DNA from 4 places in the Chromobacterium fluminis genome. Region 3 is predicted to be linked to each of the others. Evidence: predicted binding sites of a transcription regulator. Region 3 holds the regulator's gene; each other region holds the start of a gene.
What was found. The regulator sigma-54, encoded in region 3, starts transcription at its own class of promoters, with help from an activator protein. The targets are predictions, from matches to a motif close to CTGGCACGCTTCATGCTT.
Positions count from the first base shown of each region.

Region 1: a site for sigma-54 is predicted at 1,216-1,233, ahead of flgB (flagellar basal body rod protein FlgB). Genes of this name have one in related genera too.
Region 2: a site for sigma-54 is predicted at 1,511-1,528, ahead of glnA (glutamate--ammonia ligase). Genes of this name have one in related genera too.
Region 4: a site for sigma-54 is predicted at 1,155-1,172, ahead of HA052_RS27955 (pilin). Genes of this name have one in related genera too.

Region 1 covers NZ_JAAOMA010000022.1:15,879-19,173, forward strand. The annotation lists gene HA052_RS15665 (response regulator) at 159-956, opposite strand; gene flgB (flagellar basal body rod protein FlgB) at 1,257-1,670, shown strand; gene flgC (flagellar basal body rod protein FlgC) at 1,670-2,080, shown strand; gene HA052_RS15680 (flagellar hook assembly protein FlgD) at 2,100-2,810, shown strand; gene flgE (flagellar hook protein FlgE) at 2,847-3,295, shown strand, end outside.
Region 2 covers NZ_JAAOMA010000012.1:71,256-74,550, forward strand. The annotation lists gene aroE (shikimate dehydrogenase) at 1-420, opposite strand, end outside; gene HA052_RS10405 (rhodanese-like domain-containing protein) at 612-1,064, opposite strand; gene glnA (glutamate--ammonia ligase) at 1,586-3,004, shown strand; gene HA052_RS10415 (DUF4124 domain-containing protein) at 3,116-3,295, shown strand, end outside.
Region 3 covers NZ_JAAOMA010000002.1:268,041-271,335, reverse strand. The annotation lists gene lptA (lipopolysaccharide transport periplasmic protein LptA) at 1-164, shown strand, start outside; gene lptB (LPS export ABC transporter ATP-binding protein) at 161-889, shown strand; gene HA052_RS02730 (RNA polymerase factor sigma-54) at 893-2,314, shown strand; gene hpf (ribosome hibernation-promoting factor, HPF/YfiA family) at 2,382-2,696, shown strand; gene ptsN (PTS IIA-like nitrogen regulatory protein PtsN) at 2,818-3,279, shown strand; gene hprK (HPr(Ser) kinase/phosphatase) at 3,272-3,295, shown strand, end outside.
Region 4 covers NZ_JAAOMA010000014.1:100,154-103,448, forward strand. The annotation lists gene HA052_RS11920 (PglL family O-oligosaccharyltransferase) at 1-154, opposite strand, end outside; gene HA052_RS27950 (pilin) at 212-667, opposite strand; gene HA052_RS27955 (pilin) at 690-1,115, opposite strand; gene HA052_RS11935 (adenosylmethionine--8-amino-7-oxononanoate transaminase) at 1,311-2,663, shown strand; gene HA052_RS11940 (cyclic-di-GMP receptor FimW-related protein) at 2,765-3,295, shown strand, end outside.

The DNA.
Region 1 (3,295 bases), on a different contig from region 3:
AGAACGGCTGCTTCAAAGCCTGTTCAAAGTCCCGCGAGCAAGGATGAGACAGGGCGAAATCGAGCGAAAAAGCGGAATGTACTAATGCTACATGAGCATTTTGAGCTTGTACTCGCTGTGCAACGCTTCACGAAGCACAGCAGATTTTGAACAGGTTCTCAGTATTCCTGCAGCAGTTCGCGTATGGTGTCTCTCAGCTTGTTGGTGGAGAAGGGCTTGTCGCAGCAGGCCGAGACGCCGGCCGCTTCCACTTCGGCCAGCCGGTCGTGATCGGTCTCGCTGGTGATCATCAGAATGGGGGTGCGCCCCATGGTGCTGCTTTGACGGATGTGGCGAGCCAGCTCGCAGCCGTCCATGCCGGGCATGTGGTAGTCGACGATGATCAACTGAAAGCTTTCGCTCTCCAGCAGCGGCAGCGCGTCGGCGCCGCTGGCGGCTTCGGTGAAGTGTTCGAAGCCCAGGCGCTCCAGCACGGCGCGCACATGGCGGCGCGAGGTCTGGCTGTCGTCGACGATCAGCACCTGGACGTTGGCCAAGTCCGTGTCCACCTCCATGGCCAGGCTTTCGGTATTGATGAAGTCCAGCGCGTTGGCCAGCACCTCGTCCAGTTGGCCGCTGGTGAAGGGCTTGGGCAGGATGCCAAGGCTGCCGGCCTGGCGAATGGGCTCCAGTCGTTCCGGATTGGTTTCGCTGGAAACCAGAATGAAAGGCATGCCGCTGAGGTCGGCGCTTTCGCGCATCTGTTGCAGCAACTGCTGGCCCGTCATGTCGGGCAGGTAATAGGCGCTGATCACCAAGTCGGGGCGCGACTCGCGCGCACGGCTGAGCAGCGATTCGCCGTTGGGATGGGTCTCCACTTTGGAGATGCCCATCTCGCCCAGCGCCTTGCTGATGATCTGCGCCTGCACATGCGACGGCTCCGCCAGCGAGATGATTAAATGTTGTACTTCCAGCATGCCTCTTCCCCCGCCTGTTTTCTCTATTTTCTCAAAGCCGTCCGCAATCGCCTGCCAATGCGTAAGTGTCGGCGATCTCGGACGCGTCTTCAATGGTTCTTATGTTGGTTTGGCACGAATTGCGCGGTGCGGCAAGCAAAATCTGTCGCTTGGGCCGGAGGCGGCAAATCTTGCCGCTCATTGTTGCCGTTTGGGCTGTTGCGGAGAAGGGTTTGTCCGATTGCCTAGAAAAATCAACGGGCTGTTGGGGTTTTATGACTTGGCACGCTTCCTGCTTAACGTCGCCTCAAGGAGGCTGACATGCTAGACAAAATCGCCAAACATTTCGACTTTCAGCAGCGAGCGCTGAATTTGCGGGCCTATCGCACCGAGGTGCTGGCCAGCAATATCGCCAATGACGAAACCCCCAACTACAAAGCGGTGGATTTTGATTTCGGCAAGGCCTTGCAGGCGCAAACCGATGCGCAGGGTCGTTTGGCGATGAATTTGACCGATGCCCGGCACCTTGCGGGCGCCGGCGGCGCGAGCAGCGGCGCCGCGCTGCAATATCGCGCGGCGGTGCAGCCCAGCGTGGACGGCAACACCGTGGACATGGACGTGGAGCGCGCGGCCTTCGCCGACAACGCGGTCCGCTTCCAGTCGACGCTGACTTTTCTGAACAAGCGGATCAGCGGCCTGAGTTCGGCGATCCAGGGCCAGGGAGGCAATGGCTGATGTCTTTGTCCAATGTGTTTTCCATTTCCGGTTCGGCCATGTCGGCGCAGTCGATGCGCCTCAGCCTGGTGGCGAGCAATATCGCCAACGCGGAAAGTTCGACCAGCTCCACGGGGGAGCCCTACAAAGGGCGTCACGCGGTGTTCACCGCGATTCCGGTGACGGCGTCGCAGCCGCAGGTGGCGGGCGTGCGTGTGACCGCGGTGGTAGAAGATCAGACCCCGCCGCGGCTCAAGTACGACCCGGGCAATCCGCTGGCTGACCAGCGCGGCTACGTGACGATGCCCAATGTGAATCCGGTGGAGGAGATGGCCGACATGATCGCCGCCTCCCGCGCTTACCAGAATAATGTCGAAATCATGAATACGGCCAAGACGCTGCAGCAGAAAGTGCTGCAGTTGGGCCAGTGAGGCGAGAGGAGTAAAGGCGATGGCTAGCGCAAATCCTTATGACGTACTGAATAGTCAGACTCAGACCAATCCGAACAGCAGCGTCAACGGCAGCAAGAGCAATTCCGGCGTGGTCGGCTCCAGCGCCAGCGACATTCAGAACACCTTTCTGAAACTGTTCGTGGCCCAGATGCGTTCTCAAGACCCGATGAACCCGATGGACAACAGTCAGATGACGGCCCAGATGGCGCAGATCAGCCAAGTGGGCGGTATTCAGCAGCTAAATCAGTCCATGCAGGCGCTGATCGGCGCGCAGGCGGCGTCCCAGTCGCTGATGGCGTCCAGCATGATAGGCAAAAAAGTACTGGTGGCCGGCAGCAGCCTGCCCAAGCCGCCGGATGGCGGCACCACCCCGGCCGGCGTGTTGCTGAACGGCCCGGCGCAGACTGTGAAAGTCAGCGTCAAGGACGCCAACGGCAATGTGGTTCGCACCATGACCATCGACAAGCCGGTGGCCGGCGTCAACACCTTCAGCTGGGACGGCAAGAACGACAAGGGCGAAGTGGTGCCGGCGGGCAAATACAGCTTCAGCGCCGACGTGACCCAGGCCAGCGCCAATGGCAGCACTACGGCCGTGGCCTACAACACGCAGACAGTGACCGCGGTGGCCTGGGATCAGGGCATCCCAGAGCTGGTGCTGCCGGACGGCAGCCGTGCCCAATTGGGCGACGTGGCGCAGATGACCGCCTGATCCTGCTGACCTCATTCGACTTCAAGGACTGACATCATGGGCTTTCAACAAGGTTTGAGCGGCTTGAACGCCGCCTCCACCCAACTGGACACCATCGGCAACAACGTGGCCAATGCCAACACCGTCGGCTTCAAGAGTTCGCGCACGGAGTTTGCCGACATGTACGGCAATACCCTGTACGGCATCGCCACCACCACGCCGGGCATTGGCGTCAAGGTGGCCGCGGTGACGCAGAACATGAGCAACGGCAACGTGACCACTACGGGCCGCAGCTTGGACCTGGCGATCAACAACGGCGGCTTCTTCACCGTGGCCCAGCCGGACGGCACCTTGTCCTACACCCGTAACGGCCAGTTCCAGATCAATAATCAGGGCTATGTGGTCAATAACGGCAACTTCTTGCAGGGATGGCAGGCGGACGCCGCCGGCAATATCACCCAGGGGCCGGTCAGCAAAATACAGCTGAACTCCAACCTAGTGTCACC
Region 2 (3,295 bases), on a different contig from region 3:
CAGAATGGGCTCCAGCACGCCGCGCACCGCGCCGCCCGCGCCCAGGATCAGCACCTTGGCCCCGGCGATCGGGTAGTCCAAATTATCGACGATGTCGCGCACCAGGCCCACGCCATCGGTGTTGTCGCCGTAGATCTTGCCGTCGCGGAAGCACAAGGTGTTGACCGCTTCCGCCGCGCGGGCGCGCTCGGTCAGCTCGTTGGCGAAGCGGTAAGCGTCGCCCTTGAACGGCAGCGTAATGTTGAGGCCCTTGCCGCCGGCGGAGACAAACTCGGCCACCACATCGTTGAAACGCCCCAGTTCGGCGAACAACTTGTCGTAAGCGATATCCTGGCCGGTGGCCGCCGCGAATTCGTTATGGATGAACGGCGACTGGCTGTGCGAAACAGGATTGCCGATAACGGCGTAACGGTCGGTCATGAGTCAGCTTTCCAAGATTGGGTATGTTTTTGGTATCGGATAGAGAGTGGCTAACAAAACCCTCGCGCCGCGTCGCGCTTGGCTTTGTTGGCGGCTCTCGCCGCGTCCGCGCCGACGGAGCGGCGGCGCTATGACACTTTGCCGTGGAATACGCCAAACATCAACCACGACATCGCCGCGCAGCGCCCGGCTCAGCCTTGTTGCCAGGGCAGGCCGCGCGCTTTCCAGCCGCCCACGGTGTTGCGGTGGCCTTCGGCGTCCTTGTCGCCTTCAAAGCCCTCCAACACGTTGTAGGCCTCGGCGTAGCCGGCGGCGACGGCCATGCGCGCCGCCTCGTCGGAACGCACGCCGGATCGGCACATCAGCATCAGCACGCCCTCCTTGGGCAATAGGCTCTGCAATTGCTCGATGAAACGCGGATTGGGCTGCATGCCGGGAAAGCTGCGCCACTCCAGCCTCTGGGCGTAGGGCACCACGCCGACGAACTGCCATTCCGCCGCGCTGCGCACGTCCAGCAGCACCGCCTCCGGCATGGCTTGTTTCAACTGATGCGCCTCCTGCGGCGTCAAAGCGCCGCGATAGGGCAAGCCTAGCTCTTCAGCCCGGCGCTGCGCCTGCTGCAATAGCTGCGTCATCTGATCCATGCAAGCTCTCCCTGCGGCTTGGCCGCCTTGTAGAACCGCTAACAATTCCCTGAGAGCCTGTTTACGATCTGCTGCGCTGCGGCGATACCGCGTTGAAAACGGCTTCGAAATGCTCATGTACCACTTGTACATTCCGCTTCCTCAGCTGTTTTCGCCTTGTCTCGCTCTTGCTCGCTAGATCGTAAACAGGTTCTGAGACGGGCTTGAGCTGGTTTGCCATGTCTGGCGCACCGCCTACGTCCCCCTTGCCTCGGGTTCTCCGCGTGGTTTTGTTAGCGGCCCCTATTACCTTATATACGGATTATCCATATCGACGAAGACAGCCGCAACGCCGTCAACGCCCTGTTTTGGTGCATCAACCCAAATCAGGCACCACCCTGGTTCATTCAACTTCGCTAGCGCCCGGTTTTGGGCTATGACACAATGGAATCTCAGCGATATCAAAGCTGGCACGCTTAATGCTTAAGAGCCTGCCATCCACTCATTCGCACATGATGCATGTAGCCTTTCAGGAGAAAACCATGGCGGTTGCAGACGTAGTCAAGCTGATTACTGAAAATGATGTCAAGTTCATCGACCTGCGCTTTACCGACACCCGCGGCAAAGAACAACACGTGTCGATTCCGGCCCATGTCCTGCTGGACGATCCGGACGCATGGTTCGAACACGGCCACGCCTTCGACGGCTCCTCGATCGCAGGCTGGAAAGGCATCCAGGCATCCGACATGCTGCTGATGGCCGACCCGGCCACCGCTCGCATCGACCCGTTCTACGACGAACCCTCCGTCTTCATGCACTGCGACGTGATCGACCCGGCCGACGGCAAGGGCTACGACCGCGACCCGCGCTCCATCGCCAAACGCGCCGAAGCCTATCTGAAAGCCTCCGGCCTGGGCGACACCGCCTATTTCGGCCCGGAACCGGAATTCTTCATCTTCGACAGCGTGACCTGGGGCACCGACATGTCCGGCTGCTTCGTCAAGATCCAGGCAGAAGAAGCCGCCTGGGCCTCCGCCGAAGAGTTCGAGGGCGGCAATATGGGTCACCGCCCCGGCATCAAGGGAGGTTACTTCCCGGTGCCGCCAGTGGACTCCTCCCAGGACATCCGCTCCGCCATGGTGCTGCTGCTGGAAGAGCTGGGCATCCCGGTGGAAGTTCACCACCACGAAGTGGCCACCGCCGGTCAGAACGAGATCGGCACCAGGTTCAGCACGCTGACCCAGCGCGCGGACTGGACCCAGATCCTGAAATACGTAGTGCACAACGTGGCCCACAGCTACGGCAAAACCGCCACCTTCATGCCCAAGCCCATTGTCGGCGACAACGGTTCCGGCATGCACGTGCACCAGTCCATCTGGAAAGACGGCAAGAACCTGTTCGCCGGCGACGGCTATGCCGGCCTGTCCGAAACCGCGCTCTACTACATCGGCGGCATCATCAAGCACGCCAAGGCGCTGAACGCGATCACCAACCCGGGCACCAACTCCTACAAACGCCTGGTGCCGCACTACGAAGCGCCGGTGAAGCTGGCCTATTCCGCCAAGAACCGCTCCGCGTCCATCCGCATCCCGCACGTGGCCAGCCCCAAGGGCCGCCGCATCGAAGCGCGTTTCCCGGACCCCTTGGCCAACCCCTATCTGTGCTTCTCCGCGCTGCTGATGGCCGGCCTGGACGGCATCCAGAACAAGATCCACCCGGGCGATGCCGCGGACAAGAACCTGTACGATTTGCCGCCGGAAGAAGACAAGCTGATCCCGACCGTGTGCGCCAGCCTGGACGAGGCGCTGGCCGCTCTGGACAAGGACCGCGAGTTCCTGACTCGCGGCGGCGTGTTCTCCAATGACTGGATCGACGCCTACATCGAACTGAAGATGCAGGAGGTCAACCTAACCCGCATGACCACGCATCCGGTGGAATTCGCGATGTATTACTCGCTGTAATACCGGCGCATGGAAAAACGGCAGCCTCCGGGCTGCCGTTTTCATATATGACTTGTCCGGCGGATTTGCATATCATTGCAGAGCTGAAACCCGGAACTCGACACGCCGCCCATGAAAACTCTATCGCTTTGTCTGATGCTGCTGCTGAGCGCCTCCGCTCACGCCACCGTTTACAAGTACGTGGACAAAGACGGCAACGTCACTTTCACCAATGTGCCGATTCGCGGCGCGCAAGCGATCCGGCTCAATCCGCTCTCCTCCTACCCCAGCCAGCACAAGAAAAACAACGTC
Region 3 (3,295 bases):
TGGTGGGCAATGTGATCACCTACAACACCCAGAACGAAACCTACCAAGTGACCGGCGGCACCGCCACCGGCCCCAATAAGGGCCGCGTCACCGTGATCCTGCAACCCAAAAACGCCGCCTCCCAGCCGGCGGCGGCCAAGCCCGCCAGCGGAGCCGCCAAATGACGCAAAGCGTGCTCAAGGTAGAGCGCCTGCGCAAGCGCTTCAAAAAACGCACCGTGGTCAAGGACGTGGCGCTGGAAATCGCCAGCGGCGAAGTGGTGGGCCTGCTCGGCCCCAACGGCGCCGGCAAGACCACCAGCTTCTACATGATCGTCGGCCTGATCGGCGCCGACGACGGCGAAATCCGCCTGGACGATCAGGTGATCACCCACTACCCCATCCACCAGCGCGCGCGCCTGGGCCTTGGCTATCTGCCGCAGGAAGCCTCCATCTTCCGCCGCATGACGGTGGAAGAGAACATTAGCGCCATCCTGGAAGTGTCCGGCCTCAAGGGCAAGGAGCTGGAAAAAGAGCTGGACCTGCTGCTGGACGACCTCAACATCGGCCATCTGCGCGACAGCAGCGCGCTCTCGCTGTCCGGCGGCGAACGCCGCCGCGTCGAGATCGCCCGCGTGCTGGCCACCCGGCCGCGCTTCATCCTGCTGGACGAACCCTTCGCCGGCGTCGATCCGATCGCGGTGATCGACATCCAGAAAATCATCTCCTTCCTGAAGGAGCGCGGCATCGGCGTGCTGATCACCGACCACAATGTCCGCGAAACCTTGCGCATCTGCGACCGCGCCTACATCATCAGCGAAGGCTCGGTGCTCGCCTCCGGCGAGCCGGAAGAACTGGTCAACAACGAGAAGGTGCGCGAAGTTTACCTTGGCGAACACTTCCACCTATAAGCGATGAAACAGACCCTTCAGCTCAAGGTATCGCAGCAGCTGACCCTGACGCCGCAGCTGCAGCAATCGATCAAGCTGCTGCAGATGTCCACCCTCGACCTGCAGACTGAAGTCGAGCGCTTCTTGCTGGACAATCCCTTGCTGGAACGCGGCGACGAAGCGCCGCAAGGCGAGGCGCCGGACGCCGCCGCCCAGGAGCCGGAAGCCCCGGCGGACAGTCGCGACGAATCCTCCGGCGATGACGGCGACCGCGGCGCCGAGGCCGGCGAACTGAGCGACTGGGGCAGCGGCGGACGCCGCGGCGACGGCGACGACGAGCTGGACCCGATGCTGAACGTGCCCTGTCCAATCAGCCTGCGCGAGCACCTGCTGGCGCAACTGGGCGAAGTGGCGCTGCCCACGCGCGACCAGGCCATCGTTCAGTTGCTGATCGAAGAACTGGACGACGACGGCTATCTGAGCCAGACGCTGGACGACATCGCCAGCCACCTGCCGCTGGAACTGGAAATCGAGACCGACGAGCTGATGATAGGCCTGCGCCTGCTGCAGCAGTTCGATCCGCCCGGCGTCGGCGCGCGCTCCTTGCCGGAGGCGCTGGCGCTGCAATTGCAGCGGCTGGATCCGGACGAGCCTCAGCGCGAACTGGCTCTGGCCATCGTCCGCGATCATCTGACCTTGCTGGGCAATCGCGACTACACTCGGCTGAAAAAGCAACTGAGCGTGGACGACGCCGCGCTGCGCGCCGCCCAGGCGCTGATCGCCCGCCTCAACCCCCGCCCCACCGCCGGTTTCGGCGCCAGCGACACCCAATACGTAATCCCCGACGTCTCGGTCAGAAAACGCAAGGGCCGCTGGGTGGCAACCCTGAACGGCGGCGCCGTGCCCAGGCTGCGCGTCAACCAGATGTACGCGCGGCTGCTGGCGGAAAACCGCGGCGGCAACGGCGAAATGTCCTCGCGGCTGCAAGAGGCGAAATGGCTGGTGAAGAACATCCAGCAGCGATTTGACACTATCCTGAAAGTGGCGGAAGCTATCGTTGAACGACAGCAATCGTTCTTTGAGCACGGCGAAGTGGCCATGCGCCCGCTGATTCTGCGCGACATCGCGGACGAGCTGGGCCTGCATGAGTCCACGGTGTCCAGGGTGACCACCCAGAAATACCTGCTCTGCCCGCGCGGTCTGTTCGAGCTCAAGTATTTCTTCGGCAGCGCGCTGGAAACCGACAGCGGCGGCGAGTGCTCCGCCACCGCGATCAAGGCGCATATCCGCAGCCTGATAGACGCCGAATCGCCGAGCAAACCGCTGTCCGACAGCGCCCTGGTCGAAGCGCTGTCCAAACAGGGAATACAAGTTGCCAGACGCACGATAGCCAAGTATCGTGAAGCCATGCAGATACCGCCGGTTAACCAGCGCAAGACGCTGTGAGCCAGGCGGCGGAATACAGCGATCCGGCCGACCCGACCGGACTGTCAACACCAGAAGGAGCTAGGGTATGAACCTCAAAGTAACTGGACTGCATCTGGAAGTAACTCCCGCCCTGCGCGAATACGTTGAAACCAAAATGGAGCGCGTTACTCGACATGTCGACCATGTGATCGACATTTCCGTTACTCTGTCTGTTGATAAACTGGTGCAAAAGGCTGAAGTCAACGTGCATCTGTCCGGCAAGGACATTCACGTGGAAGCCACCGAATCCGATATGTACGCCGCCATCGATCTGTTGATCGACAAGCTGGACCGCCAAGTGCTGAAACACAAGGAAAAACAGTCTGAACACCGTGCTCCGGCGCCTGAAGCCAGCCTGTAATCCCTTGAATTGGAAGGCGGGAGCCTGCGGGTTCCCGCTTTTCTTTGCACTTGCCCGTTTTCAGTACTATCAAGGCAACGTAGAATTGCCGGGTTTTTCTCAGCCGCATGCATAATCCAATATGAACCTCATCGGCAAAATCCTGACCCCCGAACACGTGTTGCTGGATCTTGACGTCGCCAGCAAGAAGCGCGTGTTCGAGCAGGTCGGCCTCTTGGTTGAAAATACCCGGGGCATCGCGCGCAGCGAAATCTTCGATTGCCTGTTTGCCCGCGAAAAGCTTGGCTCCACCGGCCTTGGCCAGGGAGTGGCGATTCCTCACGGCCGCGCGCGCGGCCTGAAGGAAGCTATGGGCGTGTTCATCCGCCTGAAAACGCCTATTCCCTTCGATGCCCCCGACGGCAAGCCGGTACAGTGCCTGTTCGTGCTCTTGGTGCCGGAACAGGCCACGGACCTGCACTTGCAAGTGCTGTCCGAGCTGGCCCAATTGTTCTCCAGCCGCCAGATGCGCGAACAGATGCTGGGCATCTCCATCCGCGACGAGCTCTACCAGCTGCTCAATAATTGGGTGCCCAATGCCTAGCATCAGCGTCCGCCGT
Region 4 (3,295 bases), on a different contig from region 3:
ACAACGCGAACAACAAAGCCAGGCCTACAAAAACCAAAGCCAGTGCGCTCGACACCCAATCCGGCAAAGGATAAAACCGTGCAAAATTAAACAACGGCAGGATAATCGCCAAAGAAATCAAATGAAAGAAAACACCAGCTCGATTTGCAACCATAGGAATCCGCAAACAATAAAGGGCTCCGAATGGAGCCCTGAAACTTATAAACACATTTTACCTGCAGTTTGCCGGCAAATACTGAGCCGGAATCGCGTTACCACCCGCAGAGCATGTCCAAGTGACGGAACCACTGGCCAACGAACCAGTCAGGAGAAATTGATTAGCACTGCCGGTTACGCTTCCTCCTACCGTTGAAGCGTTCAGCGTCACAGTCAGCACTCCATTTGTGCCACTCAATTCATAGGCAACACTATTGACGTATTTAGTAGATGGTGAAGTAAAAGCAACGCCGGCAGCACCAGAGTTGCTAGTTGGCATTGATCCGTTCGAGATCGCCATTTCAGAAATGGCAGTTTTTGCGGCCGCTGCGGCGGACAATCCCTCTGTCACTTTGGCTCGGACGGTATAGTCCTGATACGCTGGAATGGCAATGGCGGCAAGGATACCAATAATCGCCACAACGATCATCAGCTCAATCAGAGTAAAACCCTGTTGCGAACTCTTTCTCATGGAACTCTCTCCTAAAATGACTTTAACGACAAATTGATGGCAAATACTGAAGATTCTGCCCTTGACCCGCGCAAGTCCATTGCACCGCGCCACTGCTTGCTACACTAGGAGTAAACACTACGCTCAAACTAGGAACCGAACTTGCTTGGAACGTCGCAGTAATGATGCTCACTCCGCCTGCGATGGTTACCTGAACATCACTGACATAGTTACCGGAAAGCATGCTAGGCATCCCTGCACTGGCATTATTGGCCGGCCAAACGTTGTTTGCCAGATAAGATTCACTGACAGTGGTCTTGGCGTGATCAATAAAGTTCAAGCCTTCAGATACTTTGGAACGAATCACATAATCCTGATAAGCCGGTATCGCTATAGCCGCGAGAATACCGACAATCGCAACCACAATCATCAGCTCTATCAGTGTAAAACCCGACGCGGCGCTCCTCATGTGCTGTAAGACTCCTTTATCTAGCTTGCTCAGGTCCATTAGCAGAAAGCATGCCACCATATGTGGGGTAATCACTTCCGCTCAGCATTCGTTCATTTCTCTTCCTACGAAAGGAACTATGTGACGTTTTTCGTCACATTCAACCCTAAAACTCGCTGTGATAGCATGCAGTCCTTGCCACTCCTTGGACTTATCATGAACAACAACCAAGACTGGCTGCAACGCAGCTTCAATACCGTCTGGCACCCCTGCACCCAGATGAAGCGTCATGAGGCTTTGCCCATCGTTCCCATCGCCAGCGCCGACGGCGTCTGGTTGAGCGACTTCGACGGCAAGCGCTATCTGGACGGGGTCAGCTCCTGGTGGGTCAATCTGTTTGGCCATGGCCAGCCTCGCATCAAGCAGGCGATCAAGAATCAGCTCGACACGCTGGAGCACGTGATGCTGGCCGGCTTTACGCATCAGCCGGTGGTGGAGTTGTCGGAGCGTCTGGCCAAACTCAGCGGCTTGGCCCATGTGTTTTATGGCTCCGACGGCGCCAGCGCCACGGAAATTGCGCTCAAGATGAGCTTCCACTATTGGCGCAACCAGGGGCAAGCGGACAAAACACGCTTCATCAGCCTGGAAAACAGTTACCACGGCGAAACCGTCGGCGCCCTGGCCGTGACCGACGTTCCCTTGTTCTCCAACACCTATGACGGCTTGCTGAAGCCGGGTCTGCGCGCACCGTCTCCGGACGCCCGCCGCGCGCTGCCAGGCGAAAACGCGGCGGATGTCGCGCGCAGTGCAGTCCAGGCGCTGGAAAATCTGCTAGCCAAGCACTCGGGAGAAGTGGCCGCCGTCATCGTGGAGCCCTTGGTGCAAGGCGCGGCCGGGATGGCGATGTACGATCCGCTCTATCTGAGCGAACTGCGCCGGCTGTGTGATCAATACCAAGTGCACTTGATCGCCGATGAAATCGCCGTGGGCTTTGGCCGGACCGGTAGTCTGTTCGCCTACCAGCAAGCCGACATCACGCCGGACTTTCTCTGTCTGTCCAAAGGCATTACCGGCGGTTTCCTGCCGCTTTCCTGCGTGTTGACCAGCGATCTGATTTATCAGGCCTTCTACCACGACGATGTCACTCGCGGTTTCTTGCATTCGCACAGCTATACCGGCAATGCATTGGCCTGCGCCGCGGCGCTGGCAGTGCTGGATATCTTCGCGGAGGAGGATGTCCTAGCCGCCAATGCCGCCAAAGCTCAGCGCTTCAATACGATGATGGCAGGCATACAAGCGCGTCCGGATGTCAGGAACTTCCGCCACAAGGGCATGATTTGGGCTTTCGAGGTCGACACCGCTCGAGCCGATTTCGCCCAGGCCTGCTTTGCTGCAATGCTGCGCCGAAGTTGCCTGTTGCGTCCGATCGGCAACACCGTTTACTTCATGCCGCCCTACTCGATCACCGATAAGGAAATGGCCTTCCTGATCGCCGCCACCGAAGCCACGCTGGAGGAACTGGCGCGCGCATCCAACACCGCCGACGGTCAAAGCATCCCTTTGCCGTGATCCGCCTTGCCATGGCGGGGTGAGTGCTCATAGCATGGAAATGGCAAGATTTACATTGTGAATCGCCTTGCATGCCGCCATCCACCCTGCCAGAACAAACTATGGATCCTCTGCTGATAGATACTCAACCGGATAGCGTGGCGGCATGGCTGGAGCGGCTGCCTTTCACCGATCTGCCCGAATGCGGACGATTATTAAGTCAGTCCATGCAAAACCTGTCCCGAGTTCCACTGGACAGCCATTTGCGCCACAAGCTCCTGAAGCTGTACCTGAAAGCGGTGGATCGCTATTACCCTCTGCTGGAAAACGAGATTCGCCAACATGACAGTTTGGGGACGCCGAAGGTGCGCCAGCTGGCCTTGCTGAGCGTCGAGCTGTTCGCTCTGATTTTCATCACGTTCAAACAGACTCTGCACGATCGCCTTGCCAAGCGCGGCCTGCTGGATCGCGAGCACCCTAAAATCGAGTTGATGGCCTACACCATGATGGCGGCGCGCCAGCTGCTAAGCATCAGCCAGCAATGCTATAGCCCGATCACGCCGGACTTCTGGTATGACTGCCACCAGTTGCATGTCTTCGCCAGCGGCCGCGGCTGGCAAGACAAGGGGCTGGCCAACGACGATTCCATCCAG